Linked DNA regions of Terriglobus roseus. Each later gene encodes a partner of the first gene's protein in a complex. Links are inferred from orthologs where the notes say so. Each region holds a gene or a part of one and is shown on either strand. Other genes may lie near its edges. The genes, in order: trxB and trxA.

Region 1 (7,276 bases):
GTCCCACGCAATCTCCGCCACCAGGCGGTGTCCCTTCTCCCACCACGCATGGGCGGCAGACGGCAAAAGAACGGCAACAAGGGCGGCTGAAGCAAGGAACTTACGCATACATTCAGCATAATGGAGCGCCACACGCCGAGACATGTCATGCGTGTGAAACCACTCGCCAATCCACGCGTCTCCGGTAAACTTTCTCCGCACACTCGATTTCATCCAAGAAGGAACCGAACATGAACCGGCGCGACTGGTTAAAGGGAGGCGCTGCTCTGGCAGCCGCCGCAGGAATGGCAAACGCAACCCCGTCCGTGGCGCAAGGCACAAAGCCCCGCAGCTACTTTCTGACACGCATTTACAAAATGCAGTCCGGCCCCTCTGGCAAGCTCCTCAGCACGTACCTGTCTGACGCTCTGTTGCCCGCGCTGCAGCGTCTCGGCCTCGGTCCCGTCGGTGTCTTCAATCTCAGCTACGGCGACGCCACACCGCAGGTCTACGTCATCATCTCTGGCAACGACCTTGAGAAGCTCGCCAAGCTCGACCTTCTCCTCGCGAAGGACCCAGCGTTCGTCACCGCCGCCGCTCCGTTCTGGGCAACACCGGCCACGCAGTCGCCATTCATCACCGTCACCAGCCGCCTCTCGATTGCGTTTGAAGGCTTTCCGCAACTCGTAGTCCCGGCAAAGGAGCCGCGCATCCTGCAGCTCCGCACCTACATCAGCCCCACCTTCGCCGCGCACGAACGCAAGGTCGAAATGTTCCACCAGGGCGAGTTCCGCATCTTCGAAGAATCAGGCGCACGCGGCGTCTTCTATTCCGACAACCTCATCGGCCCCGACCTCCCCAGCCTCACCTACATGCTGTCGCACAAAGACCTCGCAGCCATGGATCAGAACTGGAAGAACTTCCTCAGCCATCCCGACTGGAAGAAGCTCTCCAGCAACCCGCGCTACGCCAGCGAACCCATCGTCACGCACGTAGACAACCTGGTGCTCACACCCACGGCTTACTCGCAGATCTAGCAAATCAATAACAAACAAAACGCCCTCTTCTCCCACAAGAAACACAAGGAAGAAGAGGGCGTTTCTATCTACTGGCAAGCCGAGTTCTTCGCCCCCGGTAGCGTTACAAAACTCACCGTCAAAGGCGCAAAGTTAACCTTCCCCGCAGCAACCTTCGCACCAGCCATGGCAGGCAACGAACCATCCCCGCCAGCAACAAGTTCCGTCCCATTCAGCATCGTCTGCTTACTCGTCAGCTCCGACGACGAAAGCGTGTAACGCTCTCCCGCAACAGGCAGCGTAAGTGCCTGCTCCGCGGAGTTATCAAAGTTAATGACTAACAGCGTCACACCTCCCTTGTGATCGCGTTCGCAAGCAGCGTACACACGCGCTTTGCCCGTCAGCGAAACGCCCGGATCAAGCACACGCACATCCATCGTTCGCTTCCACAACACAGCAGCCCAAAAATCCGGACGAGGCGCATACGTCTCTTCATCCAGCAGCCCGTAATCGCTTGAAGCCAACGTATTCACCATCACGCTGCGCACACCCTTCGCAGACAACGAACCAAGCTGGTCCATGAACCGAAACACATCTACAAACTGCGCGGCAAAAGGATCGCCGCCACACGCCGCCTCACTCGTCTCCGTCAGCCACATTTGCTTGCCGGGAAGATACTTATCGCGATCCGCAGCGTAGTGATTGAACCCCTGCATATTCCGGTCAAACCACGCTGCCGTCATCGCGGTCTCAGGCGTGTTCACAAACTTCAGCCCCATCATGCGCGTGCATCGCTGCGAAGCGTCGGAATAAAAGTGATATGAGAACGCATCGAAGATCGGGCCCGTGGCCTGCAGCATCTCCGGCGTCGTGGGCGATAGCTTCGGCCCACCGGCAGTCGCTCCACCAGCCATCACCACACCCTCACCAATACTCCCCGGCCCCAGCAGCAGAGTCCCGGGTGAAGCTTTCTTCAGAAAGCTGCGGAACGCCTTCACATCGCGCCCAAAGTCCGCACCGCTATAACCGGCAGGCGCGCCGCCAATCGACGCATACGTCGGCTCGTTCATGAACTCCGTAGCGGCAATATGCCCACCCACGCTCTTCGTGTACTCAAAGAACCCCGCCGCCTCCGCAGGAGTCCAGGCCCCACTCGCATCGCGCGTTCCGGCACTCGTTGCAACAGACGTCACCAGCTCCGCTCCCGCCGCGTGTGAAAAGTCCACCACACCCTTCCACTGCGCACGCGTCAACACCGCCTGATAGCCCGTTGGCGGAGTCTTCGGTGCGGGATCATCCGTGTTCTGAAAGAAGCTGCTATTCCGCCACGTCCCACTCACACGCATATAAGCCGGAGCCAACGCACTCGCCAGCCGCCGCAGCTTCGCCTGCGAAAGGTCAATCGGAGCGCGGTACTGAAACATGCTCGGATCAATCCCTACAGGCGCATTCGTATTCGCCGTCTCGGCGGGCGTCTCAGCTTTGGCGGAATACGGCTTCCAGAAACGGCCACCCGTAACCTCCACCGTCTCCACGTTGTACGAAAGAAAGCGCGGATCAACCTCCGCCACCTTCTTCATCGACCCCGGTTGAACAGCGGTTTGGCAGGTTGCAGCAAAGGTCGTGAGCAACAAAAACGCAATACCGGAAGATCGAACAACAGCCATAGCGGAGCATCCTCAACAGTTACGTGTGCTCGCAATACGCCGCAGCACGCGCAAGTGTTCCGCCGCCTGTGTAGTGAACCGAGCTACCGCCTGTCAACCCGCTCAAAGAGCGCGTCGTGCCAGCCCGCGTACGGTTTCGCACACCACGCCATACACCACATGCGTCACCATTTCGCTGCGATGCTCACGGCCTGAATGCGGATCAGGACGTTCCAACAACCCCAGGGCCGGTAAAACGCCTTCGTGTGTCACGGCCATCATCGTCATGCCAAAGTTGGCCCCATGCCTGTCCGTGACCGGCGGATAGAGTTCCGCCAGCGCGCCATACGCGGCACCTGCCGCAGCGCCCAGCACCCATGGCATCAGCTTCTTGTCGTCGCTGTCCCGTCGCGCCAGTTCAGGGTGTGGCGGATACACCTTTTCCGCAACGGTTTTGGCTGCTGTGGCCACCAGGCCGCCAATCATTCCTGCCAGTGCGCCCTTCAAAATGTCTCGTGCCGGTGCGGGAAGTTTCTTCGTTTCTTTCGTCATAGCTCTCTCTGGGACGCCGACCTCGGGAACCGGGTGGCCCGTCTTGAATCCTTTCATGGTCCTCGCGCATTTAGAATGATGGCTGTTGCGCTGCTTCGTACAGGTCAGCGCAAGAGAGACAGCAGATCGGACCTCATGTCGAACACATCCTCTACGCCTTCCAGCACCACACGCGACGTTGTCATCCTCGGTTCCGGCGTCAGCGGCCTCACCGCTGCCATTTACACGGCGCGCGCCAACCTCAAGCCGCTCGTCATTGAAGGTCATGAACCCGGCGGCCAGCTTTCCATCACCACCCTGGTTGAAAACTTCCCCGGCTGGCCTGATGGTGTGCAGGGCCCTGAACTTGTGGAGAACATCCGCAAGCAGGCACAGAAGTTCGGCGCAGAAATTGAGATGGGCCACCTCCACTCGGCCGACCTCTCGAAGACCCCCATCGAACTGAACTTCGGCGGCAGCCACGTCGTGCGCACGCACACGCTCATCGTCGCGTCGGGTGCATCAGCCCGCTGGTTAGGCTTGCCCAGCGAACAGGCGCTCATCGGCCACGGCGTTTCGTCCTGCGCCACCTGCGACGGCTTCTTCTTCTCCGGTAAAGAGATCTGCGTCATCGGCGGCGGCGACTCCGCCATGGAAGAAGCCATCTTCCTCACGCGCTTTGCCACCAAGGTCTACCTGATCCATCGCTCGGCCACCTTCCGTGCCAGCAAGATCATGCTGGACCGTGCCATGGCCCACCCGCAGATTGAGTTCCTTCCAAACACCGTCGTGGAAGAAGTTCTCGGTGTGGAACAGAAGGAAGTCAGCGGCATCCGCGTGCGCAACACCGTCACCGGCGAGGTGAAGGAAATCGCACTCAGCGGCTTCTTCCTCGGCATCGGCCACATCCCCAACGCCAAGTTCTTTGAAGGCCAGATGGATCTGGACGCAGACGGTTACATCAAGAGCAAGGACAACGTCTTCACCACGCTCGACGGTAAGATCATCCCCGGCGTCTTCGCCGCAGGCGACGTGCAGGACCGCCGCTACCGTCAGGCCATCACCGCCGCGGGCACGGGCTGCATGGCCGCTCTCGAAGTCGAAAAGTACCTCGAAGACCACGGTCGCTAATCCGCATCAAGACACAAGGCAAGTAAAAGAGGCATCCCCAACGGGATGCCTCTTCTCTTTACGATTCCGGGTGCCCCAGGTTCGCGAAGCTAACCTGGGTATTCGTGCAAAGCACGATTCAGCGAAGCTTCAACGCGCAAAGCGCGTCTTCTTTCGGAAGGGCAGGGCTTCAGCCCTGCCGTAAAAGCTGCCAAAGATAAGGGGCTTTAGCCCCCGAGGGAAAGCCTACTTCGTAGCCGCCGGTGGCGTCGTCGCAGGAGCGGTAGTCGTAGCCGGAGTCGTCGTAGCAGGCTTCTTCTTCACAGTCTTCTTCTTCGTGGTGGTCTTAGCCGGTGGCGGAGCAGCAGCTGCTGCAGCCGCGGCCTGTTGCGCGGCGGCAATCTGGGCATTCTGCTGCTGAACAGTCGCCTGCAACTGGCTGATCTTCTTGTCCTGCGCCGCAGAAGAGCTGATGATGCGCTCGCCCAGGCTACGACGTGCCCCATCCAGCGACGCCAGAGCCCCGTCCAGGCCCTCAGCCTGGTCGCGTGGAGCGTTTCCCTTACCCGCAATCTGGATGCGCAGCAGCACGTTATACAGCGCGTCCAGGTTCAGCAGGATACGAAGACTCGCAGGCACAGAGTCGGGCGCCTTATCGGAATCCGCAAGAAGGGGAGGCAGGGTGTTCTGCAGATCCTTCTGAACCGAGGCCAGATTCGCATCCACCTCGCCACGCAGTCCGTTGCCGCCCTTCCACTTGTTCAGGTCCACATTGCTGCCAGCCTGCGCCACCTTGTTCAGCGCCGGTTGCACCAGTGAAGTGGGCTTCTGCGCTGCATCACCAGCAGCGTCCTGCGCAGTAGCCGTGGCTATGCCACCCAGAACAAAAACGGAAAGTAAGGCAAACGTTCGCAAACTCATAAAAATAAGGGCTCCTCCACTTTGAGAGACGTCTCAGTGACGTGGGTTGCATGCACGCCAAACAGTGACAAGCAAATACTTCTCCAAATTCGCTGCGATTGAATACTGCCACAATCGACGGAAAAAGTTGTCAACCCCACAAATCACCTAAATCTTTCAAATCAAAAGAAATAGAGTTGGCAGGTTATTTTCCGCAAGTCACTAAAATAGAAATCAGGGGAAGTCGCGAACCCACAATCGTCAGCTAAACCCTTTCGAAAGACGATTTTGCCCCTAACTTCAATGGATAGACGATTTTAGCGGCACTCGCAGCGTAACTCGTTTAGAAAGACGATTTTAGAAAGACAGGGGGAGGGGTACCCCCACACTGCCATCCCCAAATGAGAAACCCCGCCGAAGCGGGGTTTTCTCGTAAAGCGGGTTTGCTTACGAAGCCGATTCCACGCCAACAAGCTGGCCCTGTTCGGCCGGTGCGGATGCGGCGGCAGCAGCGGCAGCCTTCGGGTCGCCGGGCTTGCGGATGTCGATGCCGCCCTTGAAGAACGCGCCGTCCTCAATGGAGATGCGGGCTGCAATCACGTCACCCGTCAGCGAGCCTTCGCTGCGGATATCAATGCGGTCGCTTGCCTGGCAGTTTCCGCGAACCTTGCCCAGGACCACGATCTCGCGGGCAGAGATGTTCGCTGCAACCTGGCCATTGCGGCCAACGGTCACGCGGTTGCCGGGAAGGTTGATGGTGCCTTCAATGCGGCCATCGATGTAGAGCGATTCCGATCCGGTAACTTCGCCCTTGATCATCAGGCTCTTGCCAATGGTGGCCTGCTCACCGGTAGCTGCAGGTGCCTGCGGGCTGGCAGTGCGGGTGCTGGGCTGCTGTTCATACGACGACACAGCAGGCTGGCTGGGACGAACGGGTTCTGGGGTGGAGGGTGTGGCAGCGCCGGAGCCGGGAGTGTTGGGTTTCCACATGAGCTTCTTGAGTTTCCTTTCGGCTTGAAAATCCGGGCGGATAAGCGGCACAGCGGCCGTGTTTCCGCAAGAACTTATGCCTGCATCTTACGCCTCCGTTTACTCGGTAGATTCTGCCGACCAGCGGAAAACTCTACCAATTTACGGAGGAACCTTCCTGGATACGCGAAAATCCCTTCGCCGCCACAGAATTCCAGATCTTTGGTATTTGCCCCGGTAGCTTCGGCAGCATTACCCTCCGCGTATGCGTTTTATCCGGTTCTCCACAATGCTCGCCGTCCTCCCGGCGCTGCTGGTAGCTCATGCTGCCGCACCAAAGGTCCATACCGTCGTTTTGGGGGCGTCACGCCGTGTGCCATTCGTGGCAGCAGATGTATCCACCGAGGCGAAGGAGGACGAGGCAGGAACTCTGCGCATCCGCCCGCTGATCGTGGATGGCAAGACACACGAATGGCTGACCGGCGACACGCATGACATCACAGAGCGTAGCTTCGTGGCGCGTCGCGTCCTACACATCAACGACGCTCTGCCAGGAGAGAAGTCTGGTCGCTGGGTCTGGCAGCCGGGCTCTTGGATATTGGTGGACCGTATCTCCGGCCACGTAACTGCTCTGCACCTGCCGGACTTCGACGCCAGCATCAGTGATGTGGTCTGGTACCGCGACTACGCGGCGTACTGCGGTATTCACACCACGGCAAAGGCAAGTGGTCTCAGCGCAGAGGTGTGGCAGATTGGCGCACACAAGGCGGCACTGTCCAAGGTCATCGCACCGTGGCCGCAGCCGGAACGCGTTCGTCCCGTCTGCCTTCCCGCCGTGTGGCAGCGCGAACCTATGCGCGTCACCGTGAAGCCCAACGGTGGTGATCCGGTGGTCTATAACGTAGTCGGCACCTCCACCCAACTGGTGGAGGATGGCGAAGGTGGAGACGACGACAACTGAGTCGCCACACTTGACACCGAGCGCGCTGCTGGAACGCCTCTACTCCGTGATACCCATGCCGGGGACTCAGGCATACACTGTCCGCATGCGTCTTCGTTTTCTCCCGTTTGTTTTTGCAGTTGCAGTCACAGCTTCGGCACAGCGACTTCCCTCGGATGTTCATC
Region 2 (7,415 bases), 1.1 Mb from region 1 along the record:
GCTCTCCCGCGTAGCCAAACAGGAGCGCCTGTTCTTCCAGCCGCAGCTCCGTCTGTACCTTCGCCGACCGCAACTTCGCGGTGTGCAGGAGCAACACGCTGCGCAACATCTCCGTCACCTCAATGTCTGTGGCGATTGAGGACTGGCGATGAAACCGCAGCGTTTGTTGCGTGATCTCTCCGACGCGTTCCAATTCTGTCTGCGCCAGCGCCACCCAATCCTGCGCCTGTACGTCGAGCGATGGGTTGTTGCGCAGAAGATAGAGCGCGTTCGTTACGGCTTCTAACGGAGTGTTGATTTCGTGCGCGATGGAAGACGCAAGCCGTCCGGCGATTGCGAGCTTCTCACTGCGACGCATGGCTTCTTCCGCGTGTCGGCGCTCCGTTACTTCAGTGACGATAACGCCCACCCAACGGACTTCTTCGCCAATGAACACTGGGAAGTAACTTGCAAGCCAAATTCGCGGATAGGTGTCGCCCACCGCTTCGCCGCTGAGCTCTTGTTCGGCGATGCCTTCTCCGGTGCGGAAGACCTGTTCTACAAGCTGTTCCGACTCCAGCGCCAATGAGTTGACCTCTCCTTCGGCTGCGGGAAGCAGATCACGCAGACGGCGGCCGAGGTGTTGCTCCAGTCGCACGCCGTGCATCTTTGCCAAGCGATCGTTGATGCGGATGTAGCGATAGTCTCGGTCGTAAAACGCAAAGCCAATTGGAGCAGTGCGGAGCATGGCGTCCAACAGGTTCAACGTTTCCTGAGTGCCACGACGCTGACGCGCAATCTCATTCACCATGCCGTTGAAGCTGTTGAGCAGCGCGCCTGCTTCGTTTTGTGCAGCCACCACCGGAACCGATAACGGGAACGCTGACAGGTCGTTGGGATCGTTACGCAATTGCAAAGTGGCACGGCGCAGTTGACGCAGCGGCTGGGCCAGCGTGGCGGTCAGCGCCCATACCAGCAACACATTGCCCAGCAGCGCAAACGGAAAGTAGATCAACAGGCTTTGCAGCACGCGCTTGGGCGTGTTCATGGTGAGCGCAGAGTCTTGCGTGACCCAGAGGATGCCGCGCACCAATCCGTCCGAGACGATCGGCTGTGCGCCTTCCTCGTTGCCTTGATCAGACATCACGCGGAGATACTTACGGCCAGAAAGCAGTTTTGGTAGCAGCTTCTGTTCGCGGTCTGAAAGCTGCATCGGCAATTCGTCGCTGGTGTTACGCAGGACCGTGCCGTGTACATCCGTCACGCGAACGCCTTTTAACGAAGCAGCGATGGGCAGTTCGTGCATCACATCGTCGATCATCTCGTCGTTGTGCTGCTGCATCGGCTCTGCCAGCGACGCGGCGATGATGGTACTTTGCCGCTGTAGCCGGACACGATCGCGTTCCCGGCTTTCGCGGAACTGATCACGCACGCTGAAGCTCAGGAAGACGCCGAACACGACGAGCTGCACCAACAACGTACCGGCGATCAACTGCCCCATGATCGTCTTCGGCGCCCAGCGCATCATCGTTCTTCGTTCCCTTTCCTGTTACGACTTGCCAAGTAATTTGCCAGCCAGGTCCCGCGCAATGAGAGCGCCATGGAAGCGGCCATTTTCAATGAAGATTTCGTTGGTGCGTTCTCCTGCAACGACAACGCCGGCCATGTAGATTCCCTTTACGTTTGACTCCAAGGTGTTCACATTGCAAACCGGGCAACGGCTGTTGTTCGGGTCAAGCGTGACACCCATGCGTTCCAGGAATTCGAAGTCCGGGTGGTATCCCGTGAGTGCAAACACGAAGTCATTCGCAAGGGTAATTTCACCTTCCGGTGTATTCAGCGTAACGGTGTCTTCCGCAATCTGCTTCACAGTTGACGCAAAATACGCGGTAATTTCGCCATTTGCAATGCGGTTTTTGATATCAGGCAGAATCCAGTACTTCACGTGGCGGTGCATGGCTTCGCCGCGATGCACCAGCGTCACCTTCGCGCCGTGGCGCCACAGATCCAGCGCCGCAATCGCTGCGGAGTTCTTGCCACCGATTACCAGTACATTCAGCCCGTAGTACGGGTGTGGCTCGTCGTAGTAGTGATGAACCTTGTTGAGGTCTTCGCCTGGGAGGCCGAGGTAGTTCGGCAGATCGTAATAGCCCGTGGAGACGATCAGCTTCTTCGCGTGGAAGTCCTGACCGCGTCCAAAACGATCTGTGGTGTGGACGGTGAAATCGCCGTCTGTGCCGCTCACACGGTCCACGTGATGGTACTGCCGCACATCCAGAGCGTAATGCTCTGCCACCTTGCGGTAATACTCCAGCGCCTCACTGCGTGTGGGCTTCTGGTTGGGGCTGCTGAAGGGCATATTGCCAATCTCCAGTAACTCCGGCGTGGTAAAAAACGTCATATGCGCCGGGTAATGGAAGAGGCTGTTGCACAGACACCCCTTGTCCACCAGAACCACGCGCAGGCCTTCCTTCTGTGCATCAATGGCGCACGCCAGCCCGGTGGGTCCTGCCCCTATCACCAGCACATCGAACAACATGTCGGACATACAGACCATTGAATCATGCTGTGCGCAGATCGCAAGCGCCATTCATCGGTCATCGCACACGCCATAAGCTGACGCGCATCACATCCATCGTCCGCGACATCCAAACAGAAATCACTTCGCCCTCAAAAGGAAAAAGCCATGTCTGACCTTCCCGCATTGGAAAAGCTGAAACACGGTACCCCGGAAGCAATTGTTCATGACCTGATTCTGGCTCGCTGGAGCCCTCGATCATTCGCGGACAAGTCCATCTCCGATGCCGATCTGAAGAGCATTTTTGCTGCCGCCGCCTGGGCTCCGAGCAGCAGCAACGAACAGCCGTGGCGCTTTCTGGTGGGCCGCAAGGGCGACGAGACCTACAAGAAGATTTTCAACGCTCTGGTGCCGGCGAACCAATCCTGGGCACAGTCAGCCCCGGTACTGTACTGCAGTTTCGGTAAGAAGACCTTCTCCAGCAATAGCCAGCCCAATCCCTATTGCCTGCACGACACAGGTGCGGCTTCCGCAGTGATTACGCTGCAAGCCATCTCCATGGGTATTCACACGCACGGCATGGGCGGATTCGACAAAGAGACGCTTCGCGCATCGTTCGGTGTGCCAGACGACTTTGAAGCAGGTGCCTGCTGGGCCTTGGGCTATCTGGGCAAGCCGGAAGATGCTCCAGAGAAGTACCGTGCCGCGGAGACCTCGCCACGTTCCCGCAAGCGCCTTGCTGAATACGTTTTCAGCGATTGGGAAAAGGCCGCTTCGTTCTAAACCGCGACTACAAACGCAGAAAGGCCCGGGGCATCTGCTCCGGGCCTTTTTCTGCAACCTCTTGGCGTGCGACTCAGCTTACGCGAGTACCTTGCCGATGGTCTTGTCGATGGTGTCCTTGGGCACGTAGCCAACAATCTGCTCTGCTACCTTGCCGTCCTTGAAGAGCAGCAGCGCGGGGATACCGCGGATGCCATAACGGCCCGGCGTGGCTGCGTTGCGGTCCACGTCCATCTTCATGACCTTGATCTTGCCTTCGTACTCACCGGCAACCTGGTCCACGACAGGGGCGAGTGCTCGACAGGGTCCGCACCAGGTGGCCCAAAAGTCCACCAGGACGGGCGTCTCGCTCTTCAGCACCTGCTGTTCAAAGTCCACGTCGTTCACTTCGGTTACAAACTGTCCTGCCATCGATTTGCCTCTTCTCCCGGGAATGTTCGCTCGACCGGATTACCCGCCTTAGCGGGGGTCTCGCGATCGTTCCTGCTTAAGAATAGATGCACCCAGCACAAAAACGCTTCAGGTGTACCCCTGTATGTGCATGCAGGGTTCATCCAGCCTTGCGACAATAGAAGCATGAATCAGGCTATAAGCGCCAGCCCTCGCCGCTTCAACCGTAGCGAATTCCTGCAAAATGTGCGTGATGCACGCCCTCGCACCGCCGTTTTCGACTTTGACGGCACCCTCTGGCCGGGCGATGCCGGCTCCGGATTTATGCACTGGACCATTGCCACACGCCTCCTGCCCGGAGAGGCGACGCGCCACATTCTGGACCGCCATGCCCTCTACAACCGCGGAGAAGTGGGCGAAATTGCCATTTGTGGAGAGATGACCTCCATCTACGCCGGTATTTCCGAAAAAGCCCTGCGTGAATCGGCCGCAAAGTACTTCGTAGACCATGTGCAGCCTCACTTCTTTCCGGAGATGATCGCCATTCTGAAGGAGTTACAGGCCAGTGGGACGGATATCTGGGCAGTATCGTCCACGAATAACTGGATGATTGAAGAGGGTGTACGGGAATTGGGTATTGCGCCGGATCACGTGTTAGCGGCCTGTGTTGCGGTGGAAGACGGCATCGTGCGCGAGACGATCCTGGACATCCCCTCGGACGAGGGCAAAGCGGAAGCCCTGCGCCGTGTAGGACTGACGCACCCGGACGCAGTCTTTGGCAATAGCGTGCATGACCTGCACATGCTGGAGATGGCAAAGCATCCCTATCCGGTGAATCCGACCGTGGCGCTGGCGGAAAAATCGGCGGAACTCGGCTGGAACGTTTACTATCCGGCGACCGAAGGCTAGGGCCAGTGGCCCTTCAGCATCTACACTGCTGTGACGGTGGTGCAATTCGCCGCCAGAGGGATGCAGGGCTTGAAGAAGAAAGCTGCCATTCGAAAGCTCGACGGAAAGCGGGAAAACGCAGTGCGTTTACCTCGCACCGTTCGCCTTGTGGTGGCCGCGCTCATCCTTCGTCCTGGCCCTGATGGCGCGGAGGAAGTACTGATCTGCCAGCGAAAGGCCGATCAACCGATGAGCCTGAAGTGGGAGTTTCCCGGCGGCAAGATTGAAGCCGGTGAAGGCCCAGAAGAGGCGCTACGCCGCGAGCTGAATGAGGAACTGGGCATCCACGCGGAGATTGGACCCCTGCTGACCCGCGTCCGCCATAACTACCGCAACGGCGGCGCAGTGGATATCCAGTTTTTCCGTGTCCGCAGCTTTGCCGGGGAGCTGGAGAATCGGATCTTCCAGCAAATTCGCTGGTCTGGACTTGAAGCCCTTCCCGAGTATGACTTCCTAGCCGCTGACCTAGGCATGATTCATGATCTGGCCGAAGGCAAACTCAAAGTCTAGATTTAAAACCTTAAAATACAGTTGTTTAAATAAACACATTAAAGCTCTGAGTGAAGAGCAGGCTTTGAGGTTTACGGGGCGGATACTCCGTCATATTTGGCCAGAAAAACTATGTGGCCAGAGTGGTTCGTAACTCTGCTATAAACCGGCAATGCGTCGATTCCTGCTGTTCCTGTTGCTCCTTGTGGCTGTTCCCCTTCACGCCGCCACCACACCTGCTGAAAAGCTGGCGAACGACGCGGCGCAGCATGAACTGGATTCTTCGCCTGAGGGCGGAAACATTCCGTCGTACTCACTGAAGCCTGCAGACCTGGTCAAGGCCCAGCATCTGGACAAGGTAGGTACGGTGCTGCACTTCGCCACCTCCATCTGGTCGCTGGTGTACACCCTGGCACTGATGGCACTGGGAGTGGTGGGGTGGATGCAGCGGACAGCAACGTCGCGTTTCAAGAACCGCTGGCTACAGGGCGCCACCTTCCTGCTCCTGTTTGTAGTGATTACAGGTTTTCTGGATGCGCCATTCAGCGTCTACGGCCATTGGTTGAGTTTGAAGTACGGATTGAGTGTGCAGAGCTGGGGAAGCTGGTTGGGCGACCAGGCGAAAAGTGCTGGGATTGCTTTGGTGATCGGAATTCTGCTGGTGATGCTGCTGTTCTGGTTCATCCGCAAATTTCCGCGTCGCTGGTGGTTTGGTTTCTGGATTGTCTCCATTCCTATCACGCTGGCGGGCATCTTCATTACGCCGTATGTGATTGATCCGTTGTTCAACAAGTTTGAGCCTCTGCAGCAATCGCATCCTGAACTGGTGAAGCGACTGGAAGATGTGGCGGATCGCGGTCACATGAACATTCCGCCGGATCGCATGTTCCTGATGAAGGCGTCGGAAAAGGTGACTACGCTGAATGCCTATGTGACGGGCTTTGGCTCATCAAAGCGTGTGGTGGTGTGGGACACGTCAATTGCCAAGGGAACACCGGACGAAATCCTGTTTATCTTCGGGCATGAGAGTGGGCATTACGTGCTGCATCACATTGTGCGCGGCATCCTGGTCAGCATGGTGATCACGTTCATCACGCTCTACCTGGGATACCTGTTTGTGCAATGGGCCATCCGTCGTTTTGGAGCTTCGTGGGGCATCCCAACGCAGAACGACTGGGGTGCGCTTGCCGTGCTGTTGCTGGCATTTTCGCTGTTCAGTTTCTTCCTTGAACCGATTACTTCGACCCTGTCACGTTCGCAGGAACATGCGGCGGACGTATACGGCATGGAGGCCATTCACGGTATCGTCACCAATCCGCAGGAGACGGCGCGTGGAGCGTTTCAGGTACTGGGCGACACAAGCTATGACCTGCCGAATCCAAACCAGTTTCTCGAGTTCTGGACATACGGTCATCCCAGCATCGGCCGCCGTGCGGCTTTCGCTGCTCATTACGACCCATGGGCCGATGGCTACGCGCCGAAGTATTTTCCGAAGCAGTAAAGCTTCTTCAAAATAAAAGGCGCCGCAGTCAAATGCGGCGCCTTTTATTTTGTTTGATTGCTGATTATCCCCGTATCGATTGCCACACCAGTAAAAGCGATAGCCCCGTGACCAAAATGCCCGTGATCCACGCGATGGCGTTAAACCATGTGCGATTGCGATACTCGCCCATCAGCTCTGGCTTGTTGATCAGCTTCAACATGAAATACATCACCACAGGTAGCAGCAGGCCGTTCAACACCTGTGACAGAACGGCCATCTTCACCAATGGGAAGTTTGGGATGAGTACAACTGCTGCGCCTGCAGCGATGAGGATGGTGTACAGCCAATAGAAGACTGGCGCCTGTTTCCAAGTGCGATCCAAACCACTCTCAAAGCCGAGACCTTCGCAGACCGTGTACGCAGTGGAAAGCGGCAGGATGGACGCCGCAAACAAGGATGCATTGAACAAACCCGCAGCGAAGAGAAGGAATGCGTAGTCGCCTGCGATGGGCCGCATGGCTTCTGCGGCATCGGCTGCGACATTGATGTTGCGTACACCGTGAATCCACAACGTGGCGGCACACACCACCACAATGAACCACGCAACAACGTCGGTGAAGATGGAGCCAATCGTCACGTCAAGACGCGTGGCCTTGTACTGCTTCACCGTCACGCCCTTCTCCACGATGGACGATTGAAGGTAAAACTGCATCCACGGCGTGATGGTGGTACCGATGACGCCGATGGTCATGTACACGTAATTGCGGTCGTGCCACAGGGAACGATCAGGCAGTTTTACCGTCTCGACCAATGCCGTGTGCCAGT

Evidence for each region.
Region 2: the proteins of trxB (region 1) and trxA are in contact, whole or in part, in a crystal structure (PDB 1F6M), measured with the Escherichia coli proteins. The link is inferred for Terriglobus roseus from one-to-one orthologs.

What each region holds. Positions count from the first base shown.
Region 1 is NZ_LT629690.1:272,149-279,424, forward strand. What follows is about bases 2,465-5,315. They hold trxB (thioredoxin-disulfide reductase), read left to right. Parts: upstream 2,465-3,328; coding sequence 3,329-4,303; downstream 4,304-5,315. Other genes in these bases: BLT38_RS01360 (hypothetical protein), read right to left, coding at 2,465-2,662; BLT38_RS01365 (DUF1440 domain-containing protein), read right to left, coding at 2,765-3,193; BLT38_RS01375 (hypothetical protein), read right to left, coding at 4,529-5,203. Also shown: BLT38_RS01350 (S1/P1 nuclease), read right to left, coding at 1-108; BLT38_RS01355 (NIPSNAP family protein), read left to right, coding at 231-1,016; more of BLT38_RS01360, read right to left, coding at 1,085-2,464; BLT38_RS01380 (bactofilin family protein), read right to left, coding at 5,630-6,172; BLT38_RS01385 (hypothetical protein), read left to right, coding at 6,417-7,112; BLT38_RS01390 (M1 family metallopeptidase), read left to right, coding at 7,093-7,276.
Region 2 is NZ_LT629690.1:1,349,397-1,356,811, reverse strand. The notes cover bases 2,026-5,015. They hold trxA (thioredoxin), read right to left. Parts: upstream 3,692-5,015; coding sequence 3,359-3,691; downstream 2,026-3,358. Other genes in these bases: BLT38_RS05805 ((deoxy)nucleoside triphosphate pyrophosphohydrolase), read left to right, coding at 4,640-5,015; BLT38_RS05810 (HAD family hydrolase), read left to right, coding at 3,857-4,579; BLT38_RS05820 (nitroreductase family protein), read left to right, coding at 2,666-3,280; BLT38_RS05825 (YpdA family putative bacillithiol disulfide reductase), read right to left, coding at 2,026-2,527. Outside these bases: BLT38_RS05830 (sensor histidine kinase), read right to left, coding at 1-1,507; more of BLT38_RS05825, read right to left, coding at 1,529-2,025; more of BLT38_RS05805, read left to right, coding at 5,016-5,128; BLT38_RS05800 (M48 family metallopeptidase), read left to right, coding at 5,280-6,608; BLT38_RS05795 (Nramp family divalent metal transporter), read right to left, coding at 6,673-7,415. UniProt on the Escherichia coli protein: Participates in various redox reactions through the reversible oxidation of its active center dithiol to a disulfide and catalyzes dithiol-disulfide exchange reactions.